Regions from separate parts of the Bradyrhizobium sp. LB8.2 genome, predicted to be linked through region 1. Evidence: predicted binding sites of a transcription regulator. Region 1 holds the regulator's gene; each other region holds the start of a gene.
What was found. Region 1 encodes LexA, which represses DNA repair genes until DNA is damaged. Its sites were predicted from a motif close to TGTTCNNNNTGTGTTCNG; they were not measured.

Region 1 (7,395 bases):
CGGCGACAACCGCGCGATCGCGACTGCGCTGCTCACCGGCCGGCGCGATGCGATCACCACGCCCGTCAACGACGCGATGTTCATCTCCGGCCTCGGTCACGTGCTCTCGATCTCCGGCTACCACATGGCAGTCGTTGCCGGTGTCGTGTTCTTTGCGGTGCGCGCGCTGCTGGCTCTGATCCCGGGACTGGCGGCCGGCTTCGCCATCAAGAAATGGTCGGCGGCCGCGGCACTGGTCGCTGCTGCGTTCTACCTGCTGCTGTCGGGCGCGGAGGTCGCAACGCAAAGATCGTTCTTCATGACTGCAGTGGTGCTGATCGCGGTGATGGTCGATCGCCGCGCCATCACCTTCCGCACGCTGGCGGTGGCCGCCCTGATCGTGCTGGCAGTCGCGCCGGAGGCGCTGGTGCATCCGAGTTTTCAGATGTCGTTCGCCGCGACGCTCGGGCTGGTGGCGCTGGTGCAGATCGGCATGCCGAACCTGTTCGCATCGCCCGATCATTCGGCGACCGCGCGCGTTGCGATGTGGGGCGGGCGCGAGATCGCGATGCTGTTCATGGCTTCGCTGATCGCGGGACTTGCGACCACGCCCTATGCCGCTTTCCACTTCCACCGCGTCACCCCGTTCGGCGTGCTCGCCAATCTCGGTGCGATGCCGGTGGTCTCGGCGCTGGTGATGCCGGCGGGGCTGCTCGGGCTGCTTGCGGCTCCCTTCGGGCTCGATAGCGTGTTCTGGTGGCTGATGGGGATCGGCATCGACTGGATGGTCGTGGTCTCGCGCTGGGTCGCGGCATTGCCGGGCGCGATCGGCCGCATCCCGGCTTTCGGCATCGCGCCGCTGATCGCGGCGAGCCTGGGGATCATCGTGCTGGGCCTGTTGCGCACGCCGCTGCGCTGGTCCGGCGCACTGGTGCTGCTGGTCGCGATCCTCTGGGGGCTGTCGGTGCGGCAGCCCGACATCCTGATTGCCGGGGATGGCCAGAGCGTCGCGGTGCGGGGCAAGGACGGACATCTTCACCTGATCAAGACGAGCAAGGATAGCTTTTTGCTCAAGGAGTGGTTGGCTGCCGACGCCGATCCGCGCGATGCCGCCAGCGCCTCGCTGGCCGCCGGCGTGTCTTGCGATGAATCCGGCTGCGTGACGCCGCTCGCCGATGGGCGGCTGGTCGCGCTGGCACTGCGCATCGACGCGCTGGCGGACGATTGCAACCGCGCCGCGCTGGTGGTGACGGCACGTCCCGCGCCGCCCGATTGCGCCGCGATGGTGGTCGATCGACGGCGGCTCGCGAGCCAGAGCGCGCTGGCGCTGACGCAGCGTGGTGACGGCTTTGCAGTTCAGGCGGTGAGGGAAAGAGGCACGAGCCGTCCCTGGTTGCCGGCCGGCTCAGGCGAAGGTGATTTCGACGGCAGTCTTGCGCCGAAAGCGATCCCGCCACGCAGCAAGGACGCAACGCCGGCGGAAATCGATTTGCAAGCCGACGATTAATCGGATCGTGCGGAGAGATGCAGTCGGCTGGTGCATCCGATCGGATTCGCTGGACGCAAACCACACCACCTCGCCGGCCACGGCCGGCGATTGCAAATCAATCCTGGCCTCCGATCCCGTGGCCGGAGGGCGACCGTGTCAGCCGATCGGCAGGCGCGTGATGGTTGGCTGCCTGTTGGCCATGATCTGCGGCTTGTGCTCGCGCTCGCCGGCCGGCAGCGTCACCGGCAGTTGCAGCACGGTCGCGCGCTGTCCTTCGACAAGCTGGGTCACCAGCACGTATTTGCCGTCGGGGAATTCGATCGCGTCATGATGGCGGTCGGGAATGTGCGGATCGATCTTGCCGAACTTGCCGACACGGGAATTGATCGTGCGTGTCCAGATCCAGCGATTGTCGTAGCGGATGTTGTCGGCGAAGGCGAGCTCCGTTCCCGGCAGCAGGCAGACGGCCACAGTCGGATCGGCTGCGGACGCAAAACCACGCGTCGAGGTGCCGCGGAAGGTTGTCGTGACGACCGTCTCGCCGACTTCGGCGGGGCGCGACGCGATGGCATGCAGGCTGTAGTCACACATCGGGTGCTCCTCATGCTGGGATAGCAACCGGCGTCTCTTATCGAGGCGCAGGCCCCTATCAGAGTGGAAACACACAAGCCTCTGCTTGGTTATGGGCAAATCTGCGGCTGGTTTCCGCACGCCGCGATCACATTATCTTTCCCGAATCGGCGAGGAACAAAGCCTGCTCCTGGGCATTTCGGTCGCGCACGTCAGCGGCCGGAGATGCCCTTGCGCATGACGTCTCCTCAAACCGGAACGCCGCGAAGCCTCTGGGATGCTCGGCGCGGCGTGTCGAGGATGGACCGCCGGAGATGCGGCCGGATAATCTGTGCAGAACCAGGATGACTATCCAGCCGGAGCGGGCAATCCGTCCACTCCAATTGGAATTGCGTGACTGCCGTACAGGCTCAGTACTTTCGGTACAGCCCGATCAGCTTGCCCTGAATTTTCACCCGGTTCGGCGGCAGGATGCGCACCTCATAGGCGCCGTTGGCGGGCTCGAGCGCGATCGATGCGCCGCGGCGGCGGAAGCGCTTGAGGGTTGCTTCCTCGTCGTCGATCAGCGCCACCACGATGTCGCCGGTATCGGCGCTCTCGTTGCGCTGGATCAGCGCCATGTCGCCGTCGAGGATGCCGGCCTCGACCATAGAATCGCCGCGCACTTCGAGCGCGTAGTGCTCGCCCGAGCCAAGCATGTCAGGCGGTACGCTGATAGTGTGGCTGCGGGTCTGCAACGCCTCGATCGGTGTGCCGGCCGCGATCCGGCCCATCACCGGCACCGCGACCGGACGTTCACCATCGTCCGCGGGCAGGCTGGAGCTCGCACGCACCTTGCCGAGATTGCCCTCAATGACGCTCGGCGTGAAGCCGCGGCGGCTGCCGGCGGCGGCCTGGAGCTCGGGCAATTTGATGACCTCGATCGCACGGGCGCGATTGGGCAGGCGTCGGATGAAGCCGCGCTCCTCGAGCGCCGTGATCAGGCGATGGATGCCCGACTTCGAGCGCAGGTCGAGCGCATCCTTCATCTCGTCGAAGGAGGGCGGCACGCCGCTTTCCTTCAGACGTTCATTGATGAACCGCAGAAGCTCGTATTGTTTGCGCGTTAACATCTCGACCAAAGTCTCCAGGTTGATGTCGTTCGATTCCGAGACGCTGAATTCAGCAATAAGCCGCTACACGCTCGAAACAAATCATGAACGGACACTATATGTTCGATATGTGTTCCGCAACTGCTTAATTTACCGTGAACAGAGCGAAGTTCGCGGAACATGCGTTGTCGGGGCGCTCACACGGGGAGCCGCAACACCTCGCAAGGTGTGCCTGCTTCGGCTTTCGGCGCGAACGGTGCGCGCACGAGAAGTACCTGTGCCGCAGCGAGATTCGCAAGCAGCGAAGAGTCCTGATGGTTGACGGGAAGGGCAACGCGCGTGCCGTCGTCGCGCTCCTCCAGATGCGCGCGCAGATAGTCCTCCCGCTGGTCGTTGGCGCCGACGTCGCGGCCGAGCACGGCGCGCTCGCGGCGATGGTGAATCACTGAACGGCCCGAGAGAGCGCGAATCAGCGGCACCAAGAACAGGAAAGCGCAGACGTAGGACGACACGGGATTGCCCGGCAGGCCGATCACCTCCATCGCGCCGAGCCGCCCGTGCATCATCGGCTTGCCCGGCCGCATCGCGATCTTCCAGAACGCCATCGTTATGCCTTCGTCCCTCAGCGCCTGCTGGACCAGATCGTGGTCGCCGACCGATGCGCCGCCGGTCGTGATCAGGATGTCGGCTCCGCTCTCGCGGGCGCGTCGAATGCCGACGGTGGTGGCCTCCAGCGTGTCGGCGGCAATACCGAGGTCGATGGTCTCGGCGCCCTCGCTGCGAGCGAGCGCGTGCAGGGCGTAGCCGTTGGAATAGACGATCTGGCCGTGACCGGGCGTGGTGCCCGGCATCACCAGCTCGTCGCCGGTGGCGAGGATCGCGACCTTCGGACGTCGGCAAACGGCGAGGTGCGGGTGATTCATCCCGGCCGCAAGCGCGAGGTCGCGCTCGGTGAGACGGCTTCCCTTGCGCAGGAGCACGTCGCCCTCGCGGAAATCGACACCGGCGGGCCGGATGTGCCGTCCGGCGATCGCGGCTTCCTTGATCGTGATGCGCTTGCCGTCGGCGACCGTGTCCTCCTGGATCACGACGGCGTCGGCGCCGTCGGGAACGACGCCGCCGGTGAAGATCCGCACGGCCTCGCCGGCGCCGACCGTTCCCGCGAACGGCCGACCCGCCGCGACCTCGCCGATGACGGTGAGCTTCGAATCGATCGTCGCGGCATCGGCCGCGCGCACAGCGTAGCCATCCATCGCCGACATCGCTCGCGGCGGCTGCGTACGCCGGGCCGCGACGTCGCGCGCGAGCACGCGATGGTAGGCTTCGTCGAGGGCAACCATCTCTTCGGGCAGCGGCTCTGCACCCGCCAGCACAGCGGCAAGCGCACCAGAAACCGGCATCAAGGCCACGGCGAAAACTCCTGCTCGGCACGTTCGGGCGAATGTTCCGCAAGTCTTCTAGCCGAGCGCGGGCGCAGAGGCAAAAACAGCTGAGCGGGGACAGTCATCCCGCTGCTTCACATTGTTCTGGAAGGCAAGATCAAGCCCGTCGCGGCATGATCCGGAGAACGAGACAGATCGGCAGGAGAGTGACCATGGCAGGGACGAGAATGACGAGCGCCCCGGCCAGCGCCGATCAGGTCCCTGTCTGCTCGGGACTTACGTCGGGCGCCTTCGACCCCTGATCCTTGTCGGGAAGCGGATCGGCCTGGGATTTCAGGTCGGCGGCCTTGCTCACGAGCTTGGCGGAAAGGTCCGAGTCTGAAGTTGTCCTGGCGAATTCAAGAAGAAGAGAGGCCTGCTTGGTGAGGTAGGTCTTGCCCAACACGATGATGCATCCGTCCGTAGAAGTCCCAACGGACTCAAGAGTCCGGAGGGTGGCATTCCGTTCCCGGAACTCTGTCTAAAAATGCACAAAGTGTTTGGTTTTTCGTCCCCGGGTGAAATTGTTCCGGATCGGCAGGTCGGCTTGCCTGGCAATGCGCCAGGCCGGCGGTCAGATCCCCAGCGCCTTGAGGGCGATCCCGACGTCACGCGGCGAGGTCACATGCACCGCCGTCAAGCCGCGCGCCCGCGCGCCTTCAATGTTCTCGGCAAGATCGTCGAAGAACACGATACGCCCGGCGGGCACGCCGATCGCAGCAACGACGTGGTCGAAGGCCTCCGCATTCGGTTTGCGCAGGCCGATGCTGGACGACAAATACAGCTCGCGGAAATGGCGGAGGACGTCGGCATATTCCTTCGAGAAATAGTCCACGTGCGGCCGGTTGGTATTGGAGAAGACGTAGAGCGGCATCTGCTTCGCTGCCCGCGGCAACAGCTCGGCGATGTCAGGCATTTCGCCGGTGAAGATCGCGTTCCAGCCTTCCAGGAACTGCGCGTCCGAAATGCCGATTCCGAGCGAATCTCGCAACGAGGAGAAATAGTCCTCGTCACTGAGCTTGCCCACCTCGTGCAGCCGATAGGCTTCGCTGTCCCGCACGTAGCGCGCGACGATGGCATCGGGCTCGCAGCCGGCATGTCCCGCCCAGCAGGCGATCGCCTTGGAGAAATCGATATCGAGCACCACGCGGCCGAGATCGAACAGAAGCGCATCCGCGCTGCCGGGAGAGAGCGGTGTCATTGCGTCCTTTCACTCAGTATCGATATGGCTCGTGGTCGAACAGCGGAAACGCGCTGAACACGCTCGGCGCGTTGGTTGCGGTCGCTGCATGGAGGCAGGATTTGTCGACCTCGGTGAACGAAGTCGCACCCAGCAAGCCGAGGCAACGCAGCACTTCGTCCTCGAGCAGCTCCAGCATGCGCGCCACGCCGGCTTCGCCGGCCGCCGCCAGTGCCCAGCATTGCAGCCGGCCGATGCCGACGAGGTCGGCGCCCGCCGCTATTGCCTTGACGATGTCGGTGCCGCGACAGACACCGCCATCGACCATGATTTTCGCGCGGCCCTTCACGGCATCGACGATCTCGGGCAGCACGTGCATGGCGCCGCGACCGTGATCGAGCTGACGGCCGCCATGGTTGGAGACGTAGATCCACTCGACGCCATGATCAATCGCGATCAGCGCGTCCTCTGGCGTCGCGATGCCCTTGAGGATCAGCGGGATCTTGAACTTGTCCTTGATCATCTTCACCGTCCGCCACTCCAGGCCCTTCTGGAAATCGCCGCCGGTGGCGCGCAGGCGGCTCTCGCGAACGTACCGCTTGGCGATGTCACGCTCGCGACGGCTGTAATGGGCGGTATCGACGGTCAGGCAGAAGGCGGCATAGGCGTTCTTCTCGGCCCGGCTGACAACGTCGGCGACGAAGGCATCGTCGCCGCGCACATAGAGCTGGTAGAGGCGCAGCGCGCCAGGTGCCGCCTCGGCGGTCTTCTCGAGGCCGGGCTCGGACACCGAACTCAGCATGTGCGCCGCACCGAAAGTGCCGCAGGCGCGTGCCACGCTCGCCGCGCCATCCGGATCGAAGATTTCGAGCGCGCCGACGGGGGCGAGCACCACCGGCAGGCGCATCGTGCGGCCGAATTGCTCGACCGAGCCGACGACCTTGCTGACATCGCGCAGCACGCGCGGGCGGAAGGCGATTTCGTCCAGCGCCATGCGGTTGCGACGCATCGTGGTCTCGGTCTCGGCGGCGCCGACGATGTAGTCCCAGGCGTTCTGGTTCAGATTGGCGCGCGCCTTGCGAATGAATTCGTGCAGGTTCTGGAACGGCTCGGCGCTGGCGCCGAGTTCGACGTTCCTCTCCGGCCGGGTGCGGGGCGCGTCATTCATTGTTGTCCTCCCGAGAATTTGAACTCTTATTGTCATCGCCTATCGTGTCCGGCCCTCCAAAACCATCCTAAAATCGCATAGCTGCGAGGCGTGGGCCGGCGGACCGATTCCCGTCTTGCGCGAAACGGTTTCGGAACGTTGCCAAAAGTTTAGGCCCGGGCGAAGGGATTTTTTACGGTCTAGCCGCCGGCGTGGTATCTCGGCCTTGAAGAAACCAGAATGGTATTGTGAACAGCGGGCTGGATCGCCATTTGCATGGCGCAGCCGAAGCCCAAAGCAAAAAGGCCTGTCTATCCATGCGGAAAACCCTGCTGTTCCCCTTGGGCGCGCTCACCGGCGCGTGTCTGACCCTTTTGGTAGCCAGTCCGCACGGCGGCGTATGGGCAGCACGGGCGGCAGCGAGCGCGGATGACGCCTATTCCCAGCTCAATTTGTTCGGCGAAGTATTCGAGCGGGTGAAGGCGAGCTATGTCGAGAAACCCGACAATGCCAAGCTC
Region 2 (7,395 bases), on a different contig from region 1:
ATGCACATAGGCGCGCGGATCCGAGCCGCCGCGCAGGAAGGAGAAATTCGTGGTGATGCCGATCTCGGCATAAGCGGGCGTATTCATGCGAAGAGACCGTGCACATACCAACCGGGAGGAACGGGCTTGCCGTCGTCATCGAAGCACTCCCCTTCGTAAAGACCGTCGCGAAAGATCCAGAAGCGCAGGCCCTCGGCATCCTCGATACGGAAATAGTCCCGCGTCAGTTGCTTGCCGTCCTGCCGCCACCATTCCATGGCGATGCGTTCGGGCCCTTCGACCCGCACCACCGCATGCTGCGCGCGGCGCCAGGTGAATTGATGCGGCGGGCCGTCGGGCACGGTCGCGAACGGCACCGTAACCGGCTCGGGCTTGTCGAACAGCCGCAAGGGACGCAGCGGCGGCTCACTCTCGGTGCGCGCGGGCCATTCGGCCTGCATGGCCACGGCGAGATGATGCTGCGCCGGCGCGGCCAGCACCGCACATTCGGGGATATGGGTATCCTGCGGCAGGTGCACGACGACGCGCTTTCCGCCGATGCGCGCGGCGATGCGGTCGATCAGCGCGGCAAGCTCGTCATTGTCGTGGACATGGGCGTCGAGATCGCGCTGCTCCTGCACCACGATCTCGGTGCGGCTCGCCGACAGCCGCACCATGTCAAAGCCGAAGCCGGGATCGAGGGGATCGGCGAGCGCATCGAGGCGCTCGCGGAACAACCGGTCGACGACGGCGCTTCGCGTCACGGGACGTCCGGTCTCGACCATGATCGCGCGCACCGCGCCGTCGGTGCGGAAGAAGGCTGCTTCCAGGCGGCGCGCGCCCTTGCCTTGCTTCTCCATCGCCGCGATCAGCGTGTCGGCGAGCCGCGACAGCGTCATCGCGATCATGGTGTCGGTGGCGATCGGCTCGGCAAAGCGTTTTTCCACGATGTAGTCGGGCGGCGGCTTCCGCGGGCTGATCGGCGCATCGCCCTGCCCCAGCGCATGCGCGAGCAGCGTGGAGAACCGCGCACCGAACCGCGCCGTGATTTCATGTGGCTCGCGGGAGGCGACATCGCCGATGGTCTTCAGGCCGGCGCGACGCAAGCCCGTGGTGATGGCCTCGCCCGCACCAAGCGCGGACACCGGAAACCGGCTGATCGCCGCCGCCTCCCTGCCATCGGCGACGATGGTGCCCGTGACCTGGCGCGTCAGCGTGCGTGCGCAAACCGAGGTGCCGGCGATCGCCGCGCTGACGGCAAAGCCCTGGCGATCGAGGGCACGGACGAGGGTCTGCAACAACGCAGTCTCACCGCCGAACAGATGCGCACAGCCGGTGATGTCCAGAAACAACCCGTGCGGCGGATCGAGCGCCACCAGCGGCGTGAAACGATCGCACCAGTCGGCGATGTCGCTGAGCGTCTTCGCATCGGTCACGACATCGGCGTCGAACACCTTTAAATCCGGACACATCGCCCGGGCATTGGCCAAGGGCTGGCCGATATACAGACCAAGGCGCTCGGCGGCCTCGTCCAGCGCATGGATCACCAGCGCGCTGTTGTCCTTGGCAACGACGATGCTGGGCTCGTTATTCTTATGCAGTCCGGCGTTGCCAAAGAACCGCTGGATCCGGTCGATGGGCAGGCGCGGCAGCCACAGGCTGAGGATACGCCGGCGGTTCAGAGAACTGGCACTCATCACATTTCCATTCCATGATCCACCGGCCGCACGGGCCATGACGATTGCGCAGGAGCTCGGCATCGAAGCGCGGCGCGCCCCAGGCACTCCACACCGACCCCGGCGTCGAATGCGCCGCGCGCAGCATCCATCGTGTCTCCGCGGTCGATGGCAAAGGTTGCGCGGCCATCCGCAGCAACAGGCCAGTCACGCCTGAAGATTGCGCGGCCAGCGTCAGCTTGCGGCTCGCCACGAGATCGAACTGCCTGGTTTCGCCCCAGAGCTCGAGCACGACCGCACCCAGCGCATCGCAGGCGAGCGCATCGGCCGAGGTGCGTAGCGCGCTCTCCACATCGGCGGCGCGCACCATCACCACGCGGCGCGGATCGAGGCCGATCTCGGCGAGCCCGCTCATCGACAGCGCGCCGGTTTCAATGTCCGAAAAATCCTGCCGCACCCATAGCAGCGGTTTGCGCGCCGTCACGCGCCCCGCAAGTCCCGTGACAAAGCCCGTCGCGGCCGCGCCCTGACGTCCCTCGCAAAACACCTCGTGGATCGCCGCGCGCGCGAGCCCGCCCTTCAACGCGCCGTCGGCCGCGCCGTGACCAAGCGCGATGCGATCGCGCTGATGCACGACCTCCGCCGTCTCGATGCGCTCGATCTGGCCGCGCAAGGTCGCAAGCGCGCTTGTTCGTGCGGTGGCGCATGATCCGCCAAAGTGTGAGCGGTTTGGCGACAAGATCATGCGCCCTCTTAAAAAGAAGAGCGCGATCGGACGCAAAACCGGCGACCACTTTTGCTGATCGCGCTCTGCATGCTCGCCGCTCCTTCAGGGATGATTGCCGGTGCTCTCAAAAGAGAACCAACGGCTGGCTCAATTGTTCATGGTATGTTCTAATATAAAGCTAACGGCGCCCCAAGAGTCAATCGAATTGGGACTCTTCGGGATTCATAAGCAGAATCAAAGGGATTCACACATGGACGTGCAACGCAAACTGGAGATTCTGGCAGACGCCGCCAAGTACGACGCGTCCTGCGCCTCCAGCGGCACCGAAAGGCGGGATTCCAGCGACGGCAAGGGCATGGGCTCGACCGCGCCCGGCATGGGCATCTGTCATTCCTACGCCCCGGACGGCCGCTGCATCTCGCTGCTCAAGGTGCTGCTGACCAACGCTTGCAATTACGATTGCCTCTATTGCGTCAACCGCGCCTCCTCCAACGTGCCGCGCGCCCGCTTCACCGTCGACGAGGTGGTCAAGCTGACGCTCGACTTCTACCGGCGCAATTACATCGAGGGGCTGTTTCTCTCCTCCGGCATCATCCGCAGCCCCGACTACACCATGGAGCAAGTGGTGAGCGTCGCGCGAAAACTGCGCGAGCAGCATCACTTCCGCGGCTACATCCATCTCAAGACAATCCCGGAGGCCGACGATGCATTGATCTCCGAGGCCGGCAAATATGCCGATCGTCTTTCCATCAACATCGAGATGCCGGAAGAGGCGAGCCTCCAGCAATTCGCGCCCGAGAAAGACGTGCGCGCGATCCGCCGCACCATGGGCCGGCTGCGGCTGAAGCTGGACGAGGCCGAGGAAAACCGTAGCGCGAAAACGAAAGCCAGGCCGCAGCGCTTCGCGCCGGCAGGCCAAAGCACGCAGATGATCGTCGGCGCCGACGCGGCCTCCGACCACACCATTCTCCACACCAGCGCCAATCTCTACGGCTCATACAGGCTGAGGCGCATCTACTATTCCGCGTTCAGCCCGATCCCCGACGCCAGCCGCGCGCTGCCTCTGCGCGCGCCGCCCTTGCTGCGCGAGCACCGACTCTACCAGGCCGACTGGCTGATGCGGTTCTACGGCTTCGATGTCGGCGAGATCGTCGACGACAGCGCGATGCTGCCGCTTGACATCGATCCAAAACTCGCCTGGGCGCTGCGCCACCGCGACCGCTTCCCGCTCGACGTCAACCGCGCCAGCCGCGAGGAATTGTTACGCGTGCCGGGCTTCGGCACCAAGACGGTCGAGCGCATCATCGCGACGCGGCGCACGACCACCATCCGCGTCTCCGATCTCGCACGGCTGCATGTGCCCCGCAATAAGGCGCTGCCGTTCATCGTCCTCAGCGATCACCGGCCCACGCCGCATCGCCTCGACGAGGCACGGCTGATCGAACGGTTCAAACCGAAAGCAACGCAACTGGGGTTTGGCTTCTGATGCAATACATCACCCTCGACACCGAAACCGATTTCGACGGCTGGCGCAAAACCGCGCGTGCGCTCGTGCTTCATCAGGTGAAGCCCGCCGATATCACCTGGGCCGTGCAGGGCGGCGAAGCTGAGCTGTTCGCGCCGTCCTCGCCGTCTCCGCTGCCGGAGGGCGGCAATGGCACCTTCAACGTGCCGGCAAAATTCGTAGAACTCGCCAAGGCCGCGATCCTCCATCGCGACGGCGAGCGTTTTGCGATCCTTTATCGTCTGCTGGTTCGGCTGAAGAACAATCACGACCTCATCGAGGTCGCGACCGATCCCGATGTCGCGCAAGTCACGGCCATGGCAAAGGCGGTCTACCGCGACGAGCACAAGATGCATGCCTTCGTGCGCTTCCGCGAGATCGGCCGGGAACGCGAAGCACATTACGTCGCCTGGTTCGAGCCGGAGCATCACATCGTCGAGCTCGCCGCGCCGTTCTTCGCCAAACGTTTTGCCGACATGCCATGGTCGATCCTGACGCCGGATCTCTGCGCACATTGGGACGGCCACGCGCTCTCGTTCACGTCTGGCGTCAGCAAGCGCGAGGCGCCGGGCGAAGATCGGCTGGAGGAAACCTGGCGGCGTTACTACGCCAGCATCTTCAATCCGGCCCGCCTCAAGGTGAAGGCGATGCAGGCCGAGATGCCGAAGAAATACTGGAGGAACCTGCCCGAGGCTTCGATCATTAAGCCTCTGATCGAGGACGCCGAACGCATGACCGGCGCCATGATCGCCAATGCCGCAACCGATCCACACAAGCCTCAGAAGCGACCGGAGGCTCCGATGAAACGTAAGTCCGCCACCGACGATCTCGAAGCGCTCCGCGAGGAGGCTGCGCATTGCCGCGCCTGCCCGCTCTACAAGGACGCGACGCAGACCGTATTCGGCGAAGGCCCGAAGTCCGCCAATATCGTGCTGGTCGGCGAGCAACCCGGCGACAAGGAAGATCTCGCCGGCCATCCCTTCGTCGGTCCGGCCGGCCAGATGCTGGACCGGGCACTGGCGGAAGCCGGCGTCGACCGCAAGAAGGTCTATGTCACCAACGCGGTGAAACACTTCAAATTCGTGCCGCGCGGCAAAATCCGCCTGCATCAGAAGCCAAATACGCCGGAGATAAAGGCCTGCCGGCAGTGGTATGAGCGGGAAGTCTCCGTAATCCAGCCCGATCTCATCGTCGCGATGGGCGCGACTGCCGCGCAGAGCGTGTTCGGCAAGATCACCCCGATCGGCAAGACCCGCGGCCGGCTGATCGACCTTCCCGACGGTCACAAGGCCCTGGTGACGGTGCACCCGTCCTATCTGCTGCGGCTGCCCGATCCGGAAGCCAAGGTGCTGGAATATCAGCGCTTTGTCGAAGATCTGAAAATCGCCGCCAGTCTGCAGAAGAAAGCGGCGCGCGCCGCCTAAATACAGGCGGGAAAACGGCTTTCAAGCCCTGGTTGTCATCCAGCCTTCAAATCCATCGGGGACAATAGCCCTTACAGAGCTAAGGGGCGTCCAGACATGACCGATGTTGCATTCGACCACGCGGTAGCCGATCCCGCGCCGATCCAGCCGGCCTCGCGGCCAAATCTCGACAAGGGCTTCAATCCGCTGACGATGATCCTGTTCTTCGGCATTCTTGCCGTGGGCCTGCTCTATGTGGCCTACAGCATTTATTCCGATGTCGATGCGACCGGTACCCGGGTCACGAGCTATCTGCCCTATATCCTCCTTATCGTTGCGCTCCTGATCGCGCTCGGCTTCGAATTCGTCAACGGTTTCCACGACACCGCCAACGCGGTTGCGACCGTGATCTACACCCACTCGCTGCCGGCGGAATTCGCAGTGATGTGGTCCGGCCTTTTTAACTTCCTCGGCGTGCTGACGTCGACCGGGGCTGTGGCGTTCGGCATCGTCTCGCTGCTCCCGGTGGAGCTGATCCTGCAGGTCGGCTCAAACGCCGGTTTCGCGATGGTGTTCGCGCTGCTGATCGCCGCGATCCTCTGGAACCTCGGCACCTGGTATTTCGGCCTGCTGGCGTCCTCCTCGCACACGCTGATCGGGTCGATCATCGGCGTCGGCGTGGCGAACGCGCTGGTGCGCGGCCGCGACGGCACCTCGGGCGTGGACTGGGGCAAGGCCACGGAGATCGGCTATGCGCTCTTGCTGTCGCCGCTGGTCGGCTTTGTCTGCGCCGCCGGCCTGCTGCTGCTCCTCAAGGTGATCATCAAGAACCCGACGCTCTATGCCGCCCCTGAGGGCAACAAAGCCCCGCCGATCTGGATTCGCGGCCTGCTGATCCTGACCTGCACCGGCGTCAGCTTCGCCCATGGTTCGAACGACGGACAGAAGGGCATGGGCCTGATCATGCTGATCCTGATCGGCACCGTGCCGACCGCCTATGCGCTCAACCGCGCATTGCCGGAATCGCAGGTCGCCCAGTTCGCGAAGGTCTCGGATGCCGCCTCCAAGGTGGTTGCGGCCAAGGGCGCCGGTCATGCGATCATCGGCGACCCCCGTCCCGCGGTGACGCAGTACGTCACCTCGCATCACATCGGCGAAGGCACCTACCCTTCGCTGTCAGTGCTGGTGAAGGATGTCGGCGACCAGGCGAAATACGGCTCGCTGAACAAGGTGCCGGCGGAAGTCGTCGGCAACACCCGCAACGACATGTACCTGACCTCGGAAGCGATCCGCTTCCTGATGAAGGACAAGGAAAACGACCTCAACAAGGAAGAGGTCGCGACCTTGAACGCCTACAAGGGCGGCCTCGACAGCGCGACCAAGTTCATCCCGACCTGGGTGAAGGTCGCAGTTGCGATCGCGCTCGGCCTCGGCACCATGATCGGCTGGAAGCGCATCGTCGTCACCGTCGGCGAGAAGATCGGCAAGACCCACCTGACCTACGCGCAGGGCGCCTCTGCCGAGCTGGTCGCCGCCGCCACGATCGGCGCCGCCGACATGTTCGGCCTGCCGGTCTCGACGACCCACGTGCTGTCGTCCGGCGTCGCCGGCAGCATGGCCGCGAACGGTTCGGGTCTCCAGGTCGCCACCATCAGGAACATGCTGATGGCCTGGGTGCTGACCCTGCCCGTCGCGATCCTGTTGTCGGGCACGCTGTACGTGATCTTCTCGCGGATCTTCTGAAGCCGGTCGCGTCACTCAAAGACAAAGGGCCCGTGCGATGCACGGGCCGTTTTCATTTGTGCTTTCGGCTTGACCTCACGCTCGACCTTACGATGCCGCGAGCGATTCCTCGACCAGTTTGACCCAGTACGACGTGCCGTAAACGATTGCCTCGTCGTCGAAATTGTAGGCGGGGTGATGCAGGCCGGCGCTGTCGCCGTTGCCGCAGAAGATGAAGGCGCCGGGGCGCGCTTCCAGCATATAGGCGAAATCCTCGCCGCCCATCAGCGGCGACATCTCGTGCACGTTGGCCTCGCCCGCGACCTGCCCGGCGATGCGACGCGCAATTTCGGTCTCCGCGGCGTGGTTGTTCACCACGGGATA
Region 3 (7,395 bases), on a different contig from region 1:
GCGCTCACCGACATCATCGACACCCAGCGCTCGCTCCGCCTCGAAATCGCGGTGGTGGTTCTGATCGTGATCGAGGTTGCGATCGGCTGTTTCCAGATTTGGTCGGGGACGCACTGACTCTGCGAGCGTCCTTGGCCTTATGGTTCGAGACGCGCCGTAGGGCGGCGCTCCTCACCATGAGGGTCTAAGATTTCGCCGCGGAGCAGGACCTCATCCTGAGGAGCCCGCCAACGGCGGGCATCTCGAAGGATGGCTACGAAAAGATTGCCCTGCCACGTACTCTCAAATGTGATTTTCTTGTCGCAGCACCGCCGCACAATGCCGTGCGATCATCAGTTCCTCGTTCGTTGGAATGACGAAGACATCGACTGTACTATCGCTACTGCTGATACGCTCGCATCCCTCATCATTCGCCGGGGCATCCACGCGCATACCGAGCCAGCCGAGACGCTCGGCGATTGCGCTGCGGATTTCCTTGGCGTGCTCGCCGATGCCGCCGGTGAAGACCAGGCAGTCCAGGCCGCCGAGCGTGGTCGCCATCATCGCGACCTGCTGCGCCGCGCGGAACGTGAAGAGCTCGACCGCCTCCCGCGCCGCAGGCTCGCCGCTCGCAAGCAGCACGCGCATGTCCGAGGAGATGCCGGAGACGCCGAGCAGGCCTGATTCGTGATAGAGCAGACGCTGGACATCTTCGACCGACATCTTCTCGTGCTGTTGCAGATAGAGCAGCATGCCGGGGTCGATCGTGCCGCAGCGCGTGCCCATCACCAGACCGTCGAGCGGCGTCAGGCCCATCGTGGTGTCGATGCTGCGGCCATCGCGCAAGCCGCACAGGCTTGCGCCGTTGCCGAGATGCGCAATGACGGTGCGCTTTGTGATGAGCTGCGGCGCGGTCGCAGCGAGACGCCCCGCGACATATTCGAATGAGAGGCCGTGAAATCCGTAGCGCCGGACGCCGCGCTTTTCATAGCGCCTCTGGATGGCGAACCGGTTCGCGGGCGGCGTCAGGCCGTGATGGAAGGCGGTGTCGAAACAGGCAATCTGCGTCAGCGCCGGCCGGATCGCCTTGATGGTGCGGACCGGCTCCAGACAACGCGGCTGGTGCAGCGGGGCAAGCGGCGTCAGCGCCTCCAGCTTCGCGTAGACATCATCCGTCAGCTCGACCGGACCGGAATAGTCCGGGCCGCCATGGACGATGCGGTGGCCGACGGCGACCAAGCGGCGGTCGCCAAAACGGTCCTCGATGAAGCCCAGCACGTCGACGAAAAGATGATCGCTGTCCGGATCCGATGCTTTCCTCTGCTTCTCGAACAGATCGTCGCCCGCGGGGCTCTTCACGACGAGCCGCGGCCTGGTCTCGTGCTCGTCGAGCAAGCCCTTGCAGAGCAGGGCGGGCTCGGCCGCCGACATGCCGAACAGGCCGAACTTGATGCTCGACGATCCCGAGTTAAGAACGAGAACCGTTTTCGACATGGCTGCTGTCAGTCGCCCGCCTCCGCCGGAGTGTTGCCGCCTGCGCTGTTCGGCCAGACCCAGCCCTGGACATCCGGCATGTCCTCGCCGTGCTCGCGCACATAGCGCGAATGCTCGATCAGCTTGTCACGGAATTGCTGCTTCACCTGCGCCGCCTTGGCGGCGAGCCCAGGCACACGTTCGATCGCTTCGATCGCGAGGTGATAGCGGTCGAGCCCGTTGAGCACGACCATGTCGAACGGCGTGGTCGTGGTGCCTTCCTCGGCAAAGCCGCGCACATGCATGCCGGCATGGTTGGTGCGGTTGTAGGTGAGACGGTGGATCAGGTAAGGATAGCCGTGATAGGCGAAGATCACTGGTTTGTCGCGCGTGAACAGGCTGTCGAAGTCGCGGTCGTCGAGGCCGTGCGGATGCTGCTCCCGAGGCTGCAGGGTCATCAGGTCGACGACATTGACGACGCGCATCTTCAGGTCGGGCAGTGCCTTGCGCAGGAGGTCGACCGCGGCGAGCGTTTCCAGCGTCGGCACGTCACCGGCGCAGGCCATCACCACGTCGGGCTCTTGTCCCACGTCTTCCGTGCCGGCCCAGCTCCAGATGCCGATGCCCGCATCGCAATGCGTGGCCGCTTCCTGCATCGACAGCCATTGCGGCGCCGGCTGCTTGCCGGCGACGATCACGTTGATGCGATCGTAGGTGCGCAGGCAATGGTCCGCGATCCACAGCAGCGTGTTGGCATCCGGCGGGAAGTAGATGCGAACGATGTCGGCCTTCTTGTTGGCGACGAGATCGACGAAGCCGGGATCCTGATGGCTGAAGCCGTTGTGGTCCTGGCGCCAGACATGCGAGGTCAGCAGATAATTGAGCGAGGCGATCGGGCGCCGCCATGCGAGATGCCGCGTCACTTTGAGCCATTTGGCGTGCTGGTTGAACATGGAATCCACGATGTGGATGAAGGCCTCGTAGCAGGAGAACAAGCCGTGCCGTCCGGTGAGCAGATATCCTTCTAACCAACCCTGGCAGAGATGCTCGCTCAGCACCTCCATCACGCGGCCATCCTGCGCGAGATGCACGTCGTAAGATTCGATCGGCTCCATCCAGACGCGTTCGGTCGCCTCGAACACTGCGTCTAACCTGTTTGACGCGGTCTCGTCCGGACCCATGATACGGAAGTTGCGCTCTTGCGCGTTGAGGCGGATGACGTCGCGCAGGAATTTGCCGAACTCGCGCGTCGCTTCCCCCATGACGCCGCCGGGCTCTCGCACGTCCACCGCGAAGCTGCGGAAGTCCGGCAGCTTCAGCTCCTTCTTCAGAAGGCCGCCATTGGCGTGCGGATTGGCGCCCATGCGGCGATTGCCTTCGGGCGCGAGCGCCTGGAGCTCGGCAATGAGCGCGCCGCTCCCGTCGAACAGCTTTTCCGGCTCGTAGCTGCGCATCCAGTCTTCGAGAATCTTCAGATGCGCCGGATTCTCCCGGCAGTTCGCGACCGGCACCTGATGTGCACGCCAAAAACCTTCGACCTTCTTGCCGTCGACCTCCTTGGGGCCGGTCCAGCCCTTCGGGCTGCGCAGCACGATCATCGGCCAACGCGGACGTTCGACGCTCTTGCGGCCGTCGCGGGTGTGCTGCTGGATCGACCGGATGCCGGCGAGCGCGACGTCGAGCGCGTCCGCCATGGCTCGGTGCATCAATTTGGGATCGTCGCCCTCGACGAACAGTGGCTCGTGGCCGAGCCCGCGGAAGAGATCGCGGATCTCTTCATCGCGCATCCGCCCGAGCACCGTCGGATTGGCAATCTTGTAGCCGTTGAGGTGCAGGATCGGCAGCACCGCGCCGTCATGGGCGGGATTGAGGAACTTGTTGGAGTGCCAGGACGCCGCGAGCGGGCCGGTCTCGGCCTCGCCGTCGCCGACGACACAGGCGACGATCAGGTCGGGATTGTCGAAGGCCGCGCCGTAGGCATGCACCAGCGCGTAACCGAGCTCGCCGCCTTCATGGATCGAGCCCGGCGTTTCCGGCGCCGCGTGGCTCGGAATGCCGCCAGGGAAGGAGAACTGTCTGAACAGCTTGCGCAATCCGTCCGTATCGCGTGCGATATCGGGATAGATCTCGCTGTAGCTGCCTTCGAGATAGGTGTTGGCGACCATGCCGGGGCCGCCGTGGCCGGGACCGCAGACATAGATCACGCTCAGGTCCAGCGCGCGGATGACGCGGTTGAGATGGGCATAAATGAAGTTCAAACCCGGCGTCGTGCCCCAATGGCCGAGCAAACGCGGCTTGATGTGCTCGGGCCGCAAGGGCTCGCGCAGCAGCGGGTTGTCGAGCAGGTAGATTTGCCCGACGGAGAGATAGTTCGCAGCGCGCCAGTAGCGATCGAGGAGGCCGAGGTCGCTGCTCGCCGCAGGCGATTGTCTTCGATTTGTCATGTTCTTGCCGACCTTCACCCAGCGATTGTCACCAACATCGATCTGCGGCGATTGATCCCTGACCGGCATCAAACGAAGTCGTCGGAACGGGCGTGTTGCGCGAGGTCGAAGGCGCCCGCCCGACATTTGGGCGGTTACTGTGCATGGGGTTGTTTTTCAGTTTTTTGTTTGTGTTCTTGATTTGTTCCTTCGACATGCTATCTTGGCTTCATGAGTCCAGCATCCTCTCATGCTCTCAAGCACCCGCCGGTCACGGCGCCCTCCGAGCCGGCGGGTGCGCCTTCTGCTTTCCCTGAGCTTGCGGTCGCCATCGACAAGCAGCGCAGGCGAGGGCGGGGCGCCCAATCCAATGCCAGCGGCCGGTACGAGGCTGAGGCGCGCGTCGCCTTCGACGATGGCTGGCAGAGCCTGGAAGAGCTGCCGCCGTTCAAGACCACCGTCGGCGTCGACACCTCGCGCAAAGTGATCACCCGCAACGATTCTCCCGACATCGGGTTCGATCGCTCGATCAATCCCTATCGCGGCTGCGAGCACGGCTGCGTCTATTGCTTCGCGCGGCCGACCCATGCCTATCTCGGCCTGTCGCCGGGGCTCGACTTCGAATCGAAGCTGTTCGTGAAGCCTGAGGCACCGGCGCTGCTCGAGAAGGAGCTTGCTGCGCCCGGCTACGAGCCGCGGATGATCGCGATCGGCACCAACACCGATCCCTATCAGCCGATCGAGCGCGACCGCAAGATCATGCGCGGCATTCTGGAGGTGCTGGAACGCGCCGGCCATCCCGTCGGCATCGTCACCAAGTCGGCGCTGGTGACCCGCGACATCGACATTCTCGCGCGTATGGCCAAGCGCAACCTCGCCAAGGTCGGGATTTCGGTGACCTCGCTCGATCCGAAGCTCGCGCGCACCATGGAGCCGCGGGCATCGACGCCGCCGAAGCGGCTGGAGGCGCTGAAGCAGCTCTCGGAGGCCGGCATTCCGACCACCGTCATGGTCGCGCCCGTGATCCCCGCGCTGAACGATTCCGAGATCGAGCGCATCCTGGATGCCGCCGCCCATGCTGGCGTCAAGGAAGCTTCCTACGTGCTGCTGCGGTTGCCGCTTGAGGTACGCGATCTCTTTCGTGAATGGCTGATGGCGAACTATCCGGACCGCTACCGCCACGTCTTCACGCTGATCCGCGACATGCGCGGCGGCCGCGACTACGACGCGAAATGGGGCGAGCGCATGAAGGGCACTGGCCCGATGGCCTGGACCATCGGCCGCCGCTTCGAGATCGCCTGCGACAGGCTGGGGCTGAACAAGCGGCGCTCCAAGCTGACGACGGATCATTTTGCCAAGCCGAAGCGGAACGGCGATCAGCTCAGCCTGTTCTGAGCGACGAAGTGGACGAGGTGTTGTATGAGTAAGGAATTGCCAGCTCCTATCCCGCGGCTCACCGTCATCACGCTGGGTGTCAGCGACATCCGCGCCAGCATCGCTTTCTACGACGCGCTCGGGTTTTCGCGCCGGCTGAAGGTGACCGGTGAGGCCGTTGCGTTCTATGACACCGGCGGTCCGGTGCTTGCGCTGTTTCCCTGGGATCAGCTCGCGGCCGACGCCAAATTGCCCGATACTCCGAGGCCATCGACGTTCCGCGGCATGACGCTCGCATGGAACTGTCGCGCGCGTGAGGAGGTGGACGCGGTGCTGGCATTCGCCCTCAGCAAGGGGGCCGCGCTGCTGAAGGCCGCGCATCAGACCGACTACGGCGGCTATTCCGGCTATTTCGCCGATCCTGACGGCCATCCCTGGGAGGTCGTGGTCGCGCCAGGCATCGAGGTCGGCGAGGACCGGCGGGTGCATCTGGCGGAATAGGGCGGCTGACCCTGAATAACGGGAATTGTCCGAGGTTCCCGGTTGCGCAGGCCACGCCGCTTGCGCACGATCCCGGCCATGATTCGGGATCAATCCGCCAAGAAGCCGGCCAAAGGTGCGCCCAAGAAGGCTGCGCTCAGTAACAAGAAAGCTGCGCCCAAAAAATTGGCCAAGGCGCTGGCCGGCGGAAAAAGCGCCATCATCGTTCCCCCAAGCTTCCGCCGCGAGCGCGCGCTGTTCAAGTGCGGGATCTGGCCGGTCGCGGGCTGCGATGAGGCCGGCCGCGGGCCGCTGGCCGGTCCTGTGGTGGCGGCTGCGGTGATTCTCGATCCCGACCGCATCCCGCGCGGCATCGACGATTCCAAGCGCCTGACGCCCGAGGCGCGCGAAAAGCTGTTCGACAAGATCTGCGCCACCGCGCAGGTCTCGGTCGCCGTCGCTTCGCGCTCCCGCATCGACCGCGACAACATCCTGCGCGCCTCGCTGTGGGCGCTGAAGCGCGCCGTGGTGGCGCTGCCTGAGGCGCCCCGCCACGTCTTCGTCGACGGCCGCGACCGGCTCGATACCGAATGCGACTGCGAGGCCGTGATCGGCGGCGACGGCATCGTCCTGTCGATCGCGGCGGCCTCGATCGTCGCCAAGGTGACGCGGGACCGCCTGATGTGCGCGCTGGCGCAGGACTGCCCCGGCTACGGTTTCGAGCAGCACAAGGGCTACGCCGTTCCCGAGCACCTCGACGCGCTCAACCGCCTCGGCCCCACCGTCCACCACCGCAGCTTCTTTGCCCCCGTCGTCGCCGCCCGCGCCAAGCACATGCCCTGGACGGTTGAGCCGGCGCAGGACCTGTTTGCGGTGACCGAGATCGAGGTGCAGGTGGACACCAGCCTGGAAGTGGACGCGTCGGCAAATCTCTAGACCAGACTCGGTTGCCACGACGCGCAGCGCCCTCTATCAAAACAGTCGTGAGCGAATAGGGCCGGCTGGACGGGTTGGCTGCATCTTTCGGACGTTGCATGCGGTTTACCTCCCTGGTTATCGAGCTCATTCGCGCCCGGCCGCGGCTGATCGTGTGGATCGCCGTGCTGCTCCAGGCCGCGATGTGGCTGTTCGTGGCGCTGGCGTTCTATCGCAGCCCGCCCGGCAGCCTCGCGACGCTGCTGGCCTTCGGCCGCGAATACCAGGTCGGCACTGATTTGGGCCCGCCCTTGCCGATCTGGCTCGCCGACATCGCCTATCGCGCCGCCGGCGGCCACGTGTTCGGCGTCTACGTCCTGGCCGAGCTCTGCGGGATCGCAACCTTCATCACGCTCTATCATCTGTCCCGCGCCGTGGTCGGCCCCCAGCAGGCGGTGCTGGCCGTGCTGCTGACCATGACGATGCTGGCCTTCTCGTCGCCCGCACTCGACTTCGGCCCCCTTGTGCTGGCGCGGCCGCTCTGGGCACTGCTGCTGCTGCATTCCTGGCAGATCATCGGCCAGCGCCGCGGCAATGCCTGGTTCGCCTGGTCGATCGAGGCCGGCCTCCTGCTGCTGACGACGCCCGCGGCGATCTTCCTCCTGCTGCTGCTTATCGCCTTCGCGCTCGCAACCGCGGGCGGCCGCCGCACGTTGCGCGCATTCGACCCGCTGTTTGCGCTGGTGGTCGT
Region 4 (7,395 bases), on a different contig from region 1:
AACGGCGCCGGGGAATTCGTTGATGGCTTCGGCGAGCGCGGCGCGGCTGTCGATGTCGAGATGGTTGGTCGGCTCATCCAGGATGATCATGTTGGGGCCGAAGAAGGTCGCGAGTCCCAGCAGAAGCCGCGCCTTCTCGCCGCCCGACAGTTTTCCAACCTTGGTGTCGGCCGCCTTGCCGGAAAAACCGATCGCGCCGGCGCGGGCGCGCACCTTGGCCTCGGGCGCTTCGCCGCCCATCAGCTTGCGGATGTGGTCATAGGCGGAGCCGTCCTCGTTCAATTCGTCGAGCTGGTGCTGCGCGAAATAGGCGATCGACAGCTTGTCTGCTCGCGTCACCTTGCCCGAGAATGGCGCGAGGCGGCCGGCGAGCAGTTTGACCAGTGTCGATTTGCCGTTGCCGTTGGAGCCGAGCAGCGCAATGCGGTCGTCATTGTCGATCCGCAAGGTGACGCGGCCCAGCACCGGCGTTGCCGGATCGTAGCCGACCGCGGCGTTGTCGACGGCGATGATCGGAGGCGACAGGATTTTCTCGGGCGCCGGAAAGCTGATCTCGCGCACATCCTGGGTGACCAGCGCCGTGATCGGCTTCAGCCGCTCCAGCATTTTGACGCGTGATTGGGCCTGCCGGGCTTTCGAGGCCTTGGCCTTGAAGCGATCGACGAAGGCTTGCAGGCGCGCGCGTTCGGCTTCCTGGCGCTTGACCTGCTTGGCATCGAGCATCTCGCGCATGGCGCGCTGCTCCTCGAAGGAGGAGTAGGTGCCTTTGTAAAGCGTGAGCTTGCTGCGCTCCAGATGCAGGATCTGGTCGACCGAGCTTTCCAGGAGATCGCGGTCATGGCTGATCACGATCACTGTGCGCGGATAATGCGCGAGGTGATCCTCCAGCCACAGCGTGCCTTCGAGGTCGAGATAGTTGGTGGGCTCGTCGAGCAGCAACAGGTCGGGAGCGGCGAACAGCGTTGCGGCGAGCGCAACGCGCATGCGCCAGCCGCCGGAGAATTCGGCGCAGGGGCGGAGCTGGTCGGTGGCCGAGAAGCCCAGGCCGGAGAGGATCGCGGCCGCACGCGACGGGGCGGAATGCGCGTCGATGTCCACCAGCCGGGTCTGAATCTCGGCGATCCGGTGCGGGTCGGTCGCGCTCTCGGCCTCGGTAAGCAAAGTGTCGCGTTCGAGGTCGGCCTTGAGCACCACCGAGATCAGGCTTTCGGGGCCGTTCGGGGCTTCCTGCGCGAGGCTGCCGACGCGCCAGCGGGGCGGCAATGTGACCGTGCCGTGCTCGGCCGCGAGCTCGCCGCGGATCACCTTGAACAGGGTCGATTTGCCGGTGCCGTTGCGACCGACCATGCCGACGCGGGATCCGGGCGTGATCTGCACGGAACTCTGGTCAATCAGAAGGCGTCCGGCGAGGCGGATGGAGAGGTCGGTGATAGCAAGCATGCGGCCTTGTCACCGCAGCCGGGATCAAACGCAACCCGTTTTTCCGTGAGGTTGAAGTCAGTGCGAATCGCGCTCGCGCTGCTTCAGCTCGTTGAGGAGCTGCTCGAGATGCGTCGGGAGCCTGGCTTCGGGGCGCAGGCTCTGCCGGAGCCGTTCGCCCACGGCATCGGAGATCGAGCGGCTGGTGCGCCGATCGATTTGTTCGCCGTCATTGGCAGAAAGGCCGGCCATCGCAGGGTTCCGTGTTTTCAAAGAAGCGACACGGTATCAAGTCCTTGGCCTCCAAATGGTTTCGCCACTCGCGGAGATTGCCCGTCATTCTAGCAAAAATTGTATGAGAGCGCGCGATACCCCAACCCGAATACAAAGCCCCGGCGCAGGGGAACGCCGGGGCTTCGCTTGAAAGGTACCTGGGGGGCTTGAGTACCCTTTTGGGAAGGTGCTGTCGGGCTCAGTAGCAGCGGTTGGTCAGGCGCCAGCGGGGGCCCCAGGGAGTCGGGATCAGCCGCCGCACATAGCAGCCGCCGCCATAACCGTAGGAGACGGGGCCGCCGACATAGAAGCGCGGTCCACCCCAGCCGTGATGCCAGCCACCACCGCCGCCGTGGCCCCAGCCGCCATGCCAGTGAGCGGACGCGGAGGTCGGCGCCAGCGCGGCACCCAGCGCGACCGCGGCAACAGCGGCAAGCGAAAGTTTCCTCAACATGGTGATCTCCTCAAAACTGCCGGCGCGGGGCTATCGCGTCGATGGAAAGGCCGCCGAAACGGTCTGCCTGATCATCAGGTTTCGGTTTCGATAGACCTGACGTTACGCCGGCGAAGCTGAACCGAATCCTGACGGGGGCTTCAGATTGGGTTCATCTGGGTGAACCGGGCAGGATTGTAATTTGACCTAAGCTTTTGTTCTGCAATGAGTTTTGGAAGAACGTTTCGAGAATGGCGCGTGCCGTGCGGTAGTCCCCGAGGTTAAGTTTTGCGATTGGCTTCGGCAGACGCGCGCGTTCCGGCATCGCTGCTTAGTATTCGCAGCAACACAATTGCTGGTAGTAGGAAGAATTAGTGCGATAGGTGATCATGAACTCGTTCCAAACGTTCCTCATCAAAGCTGCGGATTTGTATTTATCTGCACCCGTCTTCTTCAATTGGGTTGCAGGTATCGTGGCGACTGGCACGATTGCGGTCGTCTGGTTCGCGTATTGGCTGGGAGGTAAACTCTCCGAAGGGGTGGTTGCTGAACTGAAGGGCAAGGTCGAAGTTTTGGAGCAGCGGTTCGGCTTCGCCAAGGATAGAGCCGATGCGGCGGCAAAAGAAGCGGCTGATACGAAGACAGACTTTGAAAAACTGAAGCAAGAGATCGCAAATCAGGCGCCCCGCGAAACGTTGCAAAATTCTGCGGCTGTTCTCGAGATAAATTTCGATCGGCTCCTTTCAGCAAACAATTCAACGTCAAGTGTGCTTGGCTACGTGAGTACCGGATTTGACAAGGGGCAGCTCAAATGGCGTCCAATAGGGGAGGACGAAAAGCACTTGCTTGCCCCACATCCCGAAGGCCGAGGGACTTTGGCGAAGAATGAGGGCGACAACTAGCGCTCCACGAGCCGTCTATTCTCCCCGGTAGCCGTTGGCAAAACACCGCTTAAGCAAGCAGATCGTCCAGTGACACCTCGCCAGAATTTGAAAAAATCCGACGAGCAATAAACAGGCCGGTGATCCTGCTGGTCGGAAATCGCTTAGACAGGATATTGTTGGCCGCCCTGAAGTGCGCTCCTGCCGTCAACATGTCATCCACGATGCCGATGTACTTTGGGGCGCTCTGTCCGCACAAACTTTCGTCGATGTAACAATTCGCTTCTATCTCTTCGGGTCTCAACCGACTTCCTTCGTGAACCGCATCGGTCGATTTGACTTGGACGATCAACTCTCTCACATCGACTGGAACGGTCGATCGGATGGTGCGGCAAACCTCTGTCATACGATCATCGTATGCTGGATCGGTTTTGATCTTCGATGGAGGCACCGGAACGAGAACCGCATCGGCCAGCCATTTTGGATTTATCGCCGGTCCAAGCGCAGATGCACAGCTCGCGATTGCGCGCCCCTTCCATGCATATCCTCCCGCCCCCTTCTTTTTTTTAAGGTTCGAGATAAGTGAATTGGTTTCGCTGTGGGCGTAGCCCATACCGGACGTGTATTCGTACAGAAATAGGCACTCATCACTTTCTGTGATGTAATAGTGATCTGACCTATTCTTCTCGTCAATTTTTTGGAAGCGAACTGCTGACACTCAAAGCGTCCCAAACATCGTCCATGTGCTTGACACGAATTGCGCCGCGAGCCTCGAAAGTAGCCGGCCAAGTAATGTCTTTGCGCTGAAAGCAGGAGTCCAAAATGAAGAGCTTTCGCCCTTGGTGCAGAGCAGCTCGGGCCTGAGTAAGGGTGCCACTCGTTTCGCCCGCCTCGACAATGATAGTAGCTTCCGTCATTGCGCTCATAGTGATGTTGCGCTCAGGGAAGAAAAGCCGATTGTGTGGCACGGCTTGATTTGCGTAACGCAGAACAGGTACCTGCGAGATCAGCAAGAAGTCGGTAGCAATTCTTTTCTGAAGCTCGGCGTTTTCCTTTGGATAGTAGACACCGAGCGGGGTGCCGATTACCGCGATAGTTCGCCCCTTCGCCTCGAGAGCAGCCGTATGCGCTGCTGTGTCGATACCATACGCCAGTCCCGAGACGACGGTGAAATCTTGAGCGACGAGTTCGCGGGCAATCTTCTTCGCTCTGGCAATCCCCTCGTCAGACGGCTTTCGGCTCCCGACGACAGCGACCGATCGCGTCTCCGACAACTCCCAAGTGCCCTGGAAGTACAGCAGCTCTACCGGGTGCTTCGCATCGCGCAGTCTCGTCGGGTAATTGCCAGCGTGGTGGATACGTACGCCGAAGCGCGAAACTCCTGCGGCCAACAGTTTAGCCATCACTTCACGGGCCCGAGCGTCGGCTACGCTCGGGGCGATGAAATCCGAAGGCATAGCAGTTGGGTCGGCAGCAAATCGATCGGCTATCGTTTTAAAGGTCGCTCCCTGCTGCAGCCACAACTCCTCATAAGCTCCAAGCTCACGCGCCGGCGATATTGGCGCGATGGCGGGACCATCTTCGGATCTGGCTAGAAGAGCAGCGTTCATCGGTTTTCCACGTTCATCTTTGTCCATCATTTCTGAAATAGCAAACGGGCATGTGGACTACTTCGCCCCACGCTGCCTGTTCCAAACAGCGTAAGCCCACCTGCTTAACGTGCTGTTTTCATATGAGTTTACGGTCCTTCTCAAACCATTTTCAGAACTCGAAGGACAGCAGGGAACTCCGGCGATCCGCCAATGAGCGATCGCGGAGCATTCTGCCGCCAGCGATCGATAAGAACAGATCGAGAACAAAATGCAAGATCGTTTCCGCTCCCATTTCCCAAGCTGGAGGTAATCTCCGATCAGCGCGGCCAATCAGCTAGTCGGTTTCGCTCGCTCACGGGCGTGCTGCGGGTGCCCGCGCAAGCAGCGACTGATCTGCGAAGCCATTAGCTAAACAGGTCATCTAAGCCGGGCCAATTGTTGCCAAATCCCAAAACTGAAAAGGGCATCTTTCGACACTTCTTGTGGCGACCCTTCGATTATATTTCGTTTGGGTGAAATTGTTGTAAGCCATGCTGGAATCGGCCGTTCACTCCTGCGGCGAAGCGCCTGTGAGACATTCGGGCGGTCGCTTGCCGTCCGGCGAAGGCGCCGATATAAGCCCGGCAACTCCGAACCACCGCATTCTTCCCCAAGGACAAGATTATGGCCATCGAACGCACTTTCTCGATCATCAAGCCCGACGCCACCGCGCGTAACCTCACCGGTGCGGTTAACGCCGTGATCGAGAAGGCGGGCCTGCGCATCGTCGCGCAGAAGCGCATCCGCATGACCAAGGAACAGGCCGAGACCTTCTATGCGGTCCACAGGGCGCGGCCGTTCTTCGGTGAGCTCGTAGAATTCATGACCTCGGGGCCCGTGGTGGTCCAGGTGCTGGAAGGCGAGGGCGCCGTCGCCAAGTACCGCGATGCGATGGGTGCGACCGATCCGTCCAAGGCGGCTGACGGCACCATCCGCAAGCTCTACGCAAAGTCGATCGGCGAGAACTCTGCGCACGGTTCGGACGCGCCGGAGACCGCCGCGATCGAGATCGCGCAGTTCTTCTCGGGCAACGAGATCGTCGGCTGATCCGTCAGCCGATAAGTTAAAGAGACACGGCGAAAGGACGTAGTGTGAACTGGCTCTGGCAGATCTTCGATCCCGCTACGATCGGGGCATTCTTCACCCAGTTTCGCAACGAGATGGCCGAACCGACCTTCTGGGTTGCGGTCGGCAAGATCATCTGGATCAATATCCTTTTGTCCGGCGACAATGCGCTGGTGATCGCGCTCGCCTGCCGCGGCCTCAAGCCGCGGCATCGGCTCTGGGGCATGATCTTCGGTGCTGGCGCAGCGGTGCTGCTGCGGATCATCTTCACGGGCATCGTCGCGAGCCTGATGGAGCTGCCGTACCTCAAGCTCGTCGGCGGTCTCGCGCTGATCGTGATTGCAGCCAAACTGCTGGTGCCGGAACAAGAGGACGAGGACGGCGTCGAGTCGGCCTCGCATCTGTGGCAGGCCGTGCAGATCGTCGTCGTCGCCGACATCGTCATGAGTCTGGACAACGTCATTGCGGTGGCTGCCGCCGCCAATGGCAGCGTGCCCTTGCTGGTGCTCGGTCTTGCCATCAGCGTGCCTCTGATCGTCGCCGGTGCGGCGCTGATCATGGCGCTGCTCACAAAGCTGCCGGTTCTGGTGTGGGCCGGCGCGGCGCTGCTCGGCTGGATCGCAGGCGAAGTGATTGCCACCGATCCCGCCGTTGCGCCGCGGCTGCACACGCTGTTCGACGGTCCGTTCGGCGCCTCGCTGGACAACATGCTCGGCGCGTTGCGCATCCCGCCGCAGTTCGCCCATGGTGGCGGGGGCGGCGAATATTTTTGCGCGATCCTCGGCGTCGTCGTTGTGCTGGTCGTCGGCACCATCTGGCGCCGACGCAGCCTCAGCGCGGCCGCGCTGGAGTCTTCCGAACGCCACGCCAAGGCTTCGGTTGAGTAAAAGGCCTTGGCTGAGCAATTCTCTAGCTAGCGCCGGACGATCGAGCCGGCGCGGTTGATCAGCCGGGCGAGCGCGCGGAAGCGGCTGCCGACGCGATCCGCGACGAGATCGCCGAGGCGATGCTCGAACACCAGCAACAGCTTGCGGCCCACGCTGCGGAAATGCGTCGCGGGCAAGACGCCCGGACGCGCCGCCGAGATCAGATGCGCGACGCGGAAGGCCGCGCCCAGCAGGCGGGCGCGTTCAAGCTGCGCCGGCGTCAGCAGTTCCTGCATGGCGACGGGCGGCTGGTTCTCTTCACTCAGGCCGGCGTAGCGATAGAACACGGACAGGCCGACGAACGCACGTTCGGTGTGGGTGATCGCGCCGAAATTGCCGTTGACGACGAGGCTCAGCGTCTGCTCGCCGCGATGATCGGGATGCACGCGCCAGCCGATGTCGGACAGCAGGCACGCGGCGTGGCGCAGGCGACGGTCCTCCTCGGTCTCGCGCAGCTTCACCACGCGTGCGAGGCGGTCGGTCCAGGCAATCAGCTCGCGGGCGTGTTTCGCCGAACGCGACAGCAACTGGTTCAGCTCCTCCGCCGCGCAAATCAGCCCGTCCTTGTTGCGCTCGGTTTCCGACAGCTTCTCGTGCAGCAGGCCCTCGCGCACGCCGAAGGTCGAGAACACGATCGTCTTCGGCTTCGCCACGCGGATGATGTGCTCGAGCACCAGCGCTGCATAGGTCAGGAGAGGGCGCCGCGCATCCGCGACGATCTCGATGTCGGCGAGCATGTCGACAGCCGCAAGACGACGCAGACGACG

Region 2: a site for LexA is predicted at 2,535-2,552, ahead of ABIB06_RS13050 (putative DNA modification/repair radical SAM protein). Genes of this name have one in related genera too.
Region 3: a site for LexA is predicted at 4,068-4,085, ahead of ABIB06_RS02150 (PA0069 family radical SAM protein). Genes of this name have one in related genera too.
Region 4: a site for LexA is predicted at 4,847-4,864, ahead of ABIB06_RS33510 (DNA-processing protein DprA). Genes of this name have one in related genera too.

The regions. Positions count from the first base shown of each region.
Region 1 is NZ_JBEPQV010000028.1:13,505-20,899, forward strand. It holds gene ABIB06_RS28185 (ComEC/Rec2 family competence protein) at 1-1,486, shown strand, start outside; gene ABIB06_RS28190 (hypothetical protein) at 1,625-2,059, opposite strand; gene lexA (transcriptional repressor LexA) at 2,449-3,150, opposite strand; gene ABIB06_RS28200 (molybdopterin molybdotransferase MoeA) at 3,327-4,538, opposite strand; gene ABIB06_RS28205 (hypothetical protein) at 4,765-4,956, opposite strand; gene ABIB06_RS28210 (HAD family hydrolase) at 5,125-5,751, opposite strand; gene ABIB06_RS28215 (alpha-hydroxy acid oxidase) at 5,765-6,898, opposite strand; gene ABIB06_RS28220 (S41 family peptidase) at 7,195-7,395, shown strand, end outside.
Region 2 is NZ_JBEPQV010000008.1:183,764-191,158, forward strand. It holds gene ABIB06_RS13035 (error-prone DNA polymerase) at 1-87, opposite strand, end outside; gene ABIB06_RS13040 (Y-family DNA polymerase) at 84-1,676, opposite strand; gene ABIB06_RS13045 (ImuA family protein) at 1,573-2,400, opposite strand; gene ABIB06_RS13050 (putative DNA modification/repair radical SAM protein) at 2,633-3,868, shown strand; gene ABIB06_RS13055 (UdgX family uracil-DNA binding protein) at 3,868-5,310, shown strand; gene ABIB06_RS13060 (inorganic phosphate transporter) at 5,407-7,032, shown strand; gene ABIB06_RS13065 (M20 aminoacylase family protein) at 7,120-7,395, opposite strand, start outside.
Region 3 is NZ_JBEPQV010000001.1:468,070-475,464, forward strand. It holds gene ABIB06_RS02135 (RMD1 family protein) at 1-117, shown strand, start outside; gene ABIB06_RS02140 (acetate/propionate family kinase) at 283-1,473, opposite strand; gene ABIB06_RS02145 (phosphoketolase family protein) at 1,482-3,896, opposite strand; gene ABIB06_RS02150 (PA0069 family radical SAM protein) at 4,107-5,270, shown strand; gene ABIB06_RS02155 (VOC family protein) at 5,295-5,750, shown strand; gene rnhB (ribonuclease HII) at 5,829-6,665, shown strand; gene ABIB06_RS02165 (glycosyltransferase family 39 protein) at 6,764-7,395, shown strand, end outside.
Region 4 is NZ_JBEPQV010000038.1:50,188-57,582, reverse strand. It holds gene ABIB06_RS33535 (ABC-F family ATP-binding cassette domain-containing protein) at 1-1,440, opposite strand, end outside; gene ABIB06_RS33530 (hypothetical protein) at 1,498-1,671, opposite strand; gene ABIB06_RS33525 (sulfur globule protein precursor) at 1,892-2,146, opposite strand; gene ABIB06_RS33520 (hypothetical protein) at 2,515-3,027, shown strand; gene ABIB06_RS33515 (hypothetical protein) at 3,077-3,724, opposite strand; gene ABIB06_RS33510 (DNA-processing protein DprA) at 3,696-4,616, opposite strand; gene ndk (nucleoside-diphosphate kinase) at 5,262-5,684, shown strand; gene ABIB06_RS33500 (TerC family protein) at 5,729-6,589, shown strand; gene ppx (exopolyphosphatase) at 6,616-7,395, opposite strand, start outside.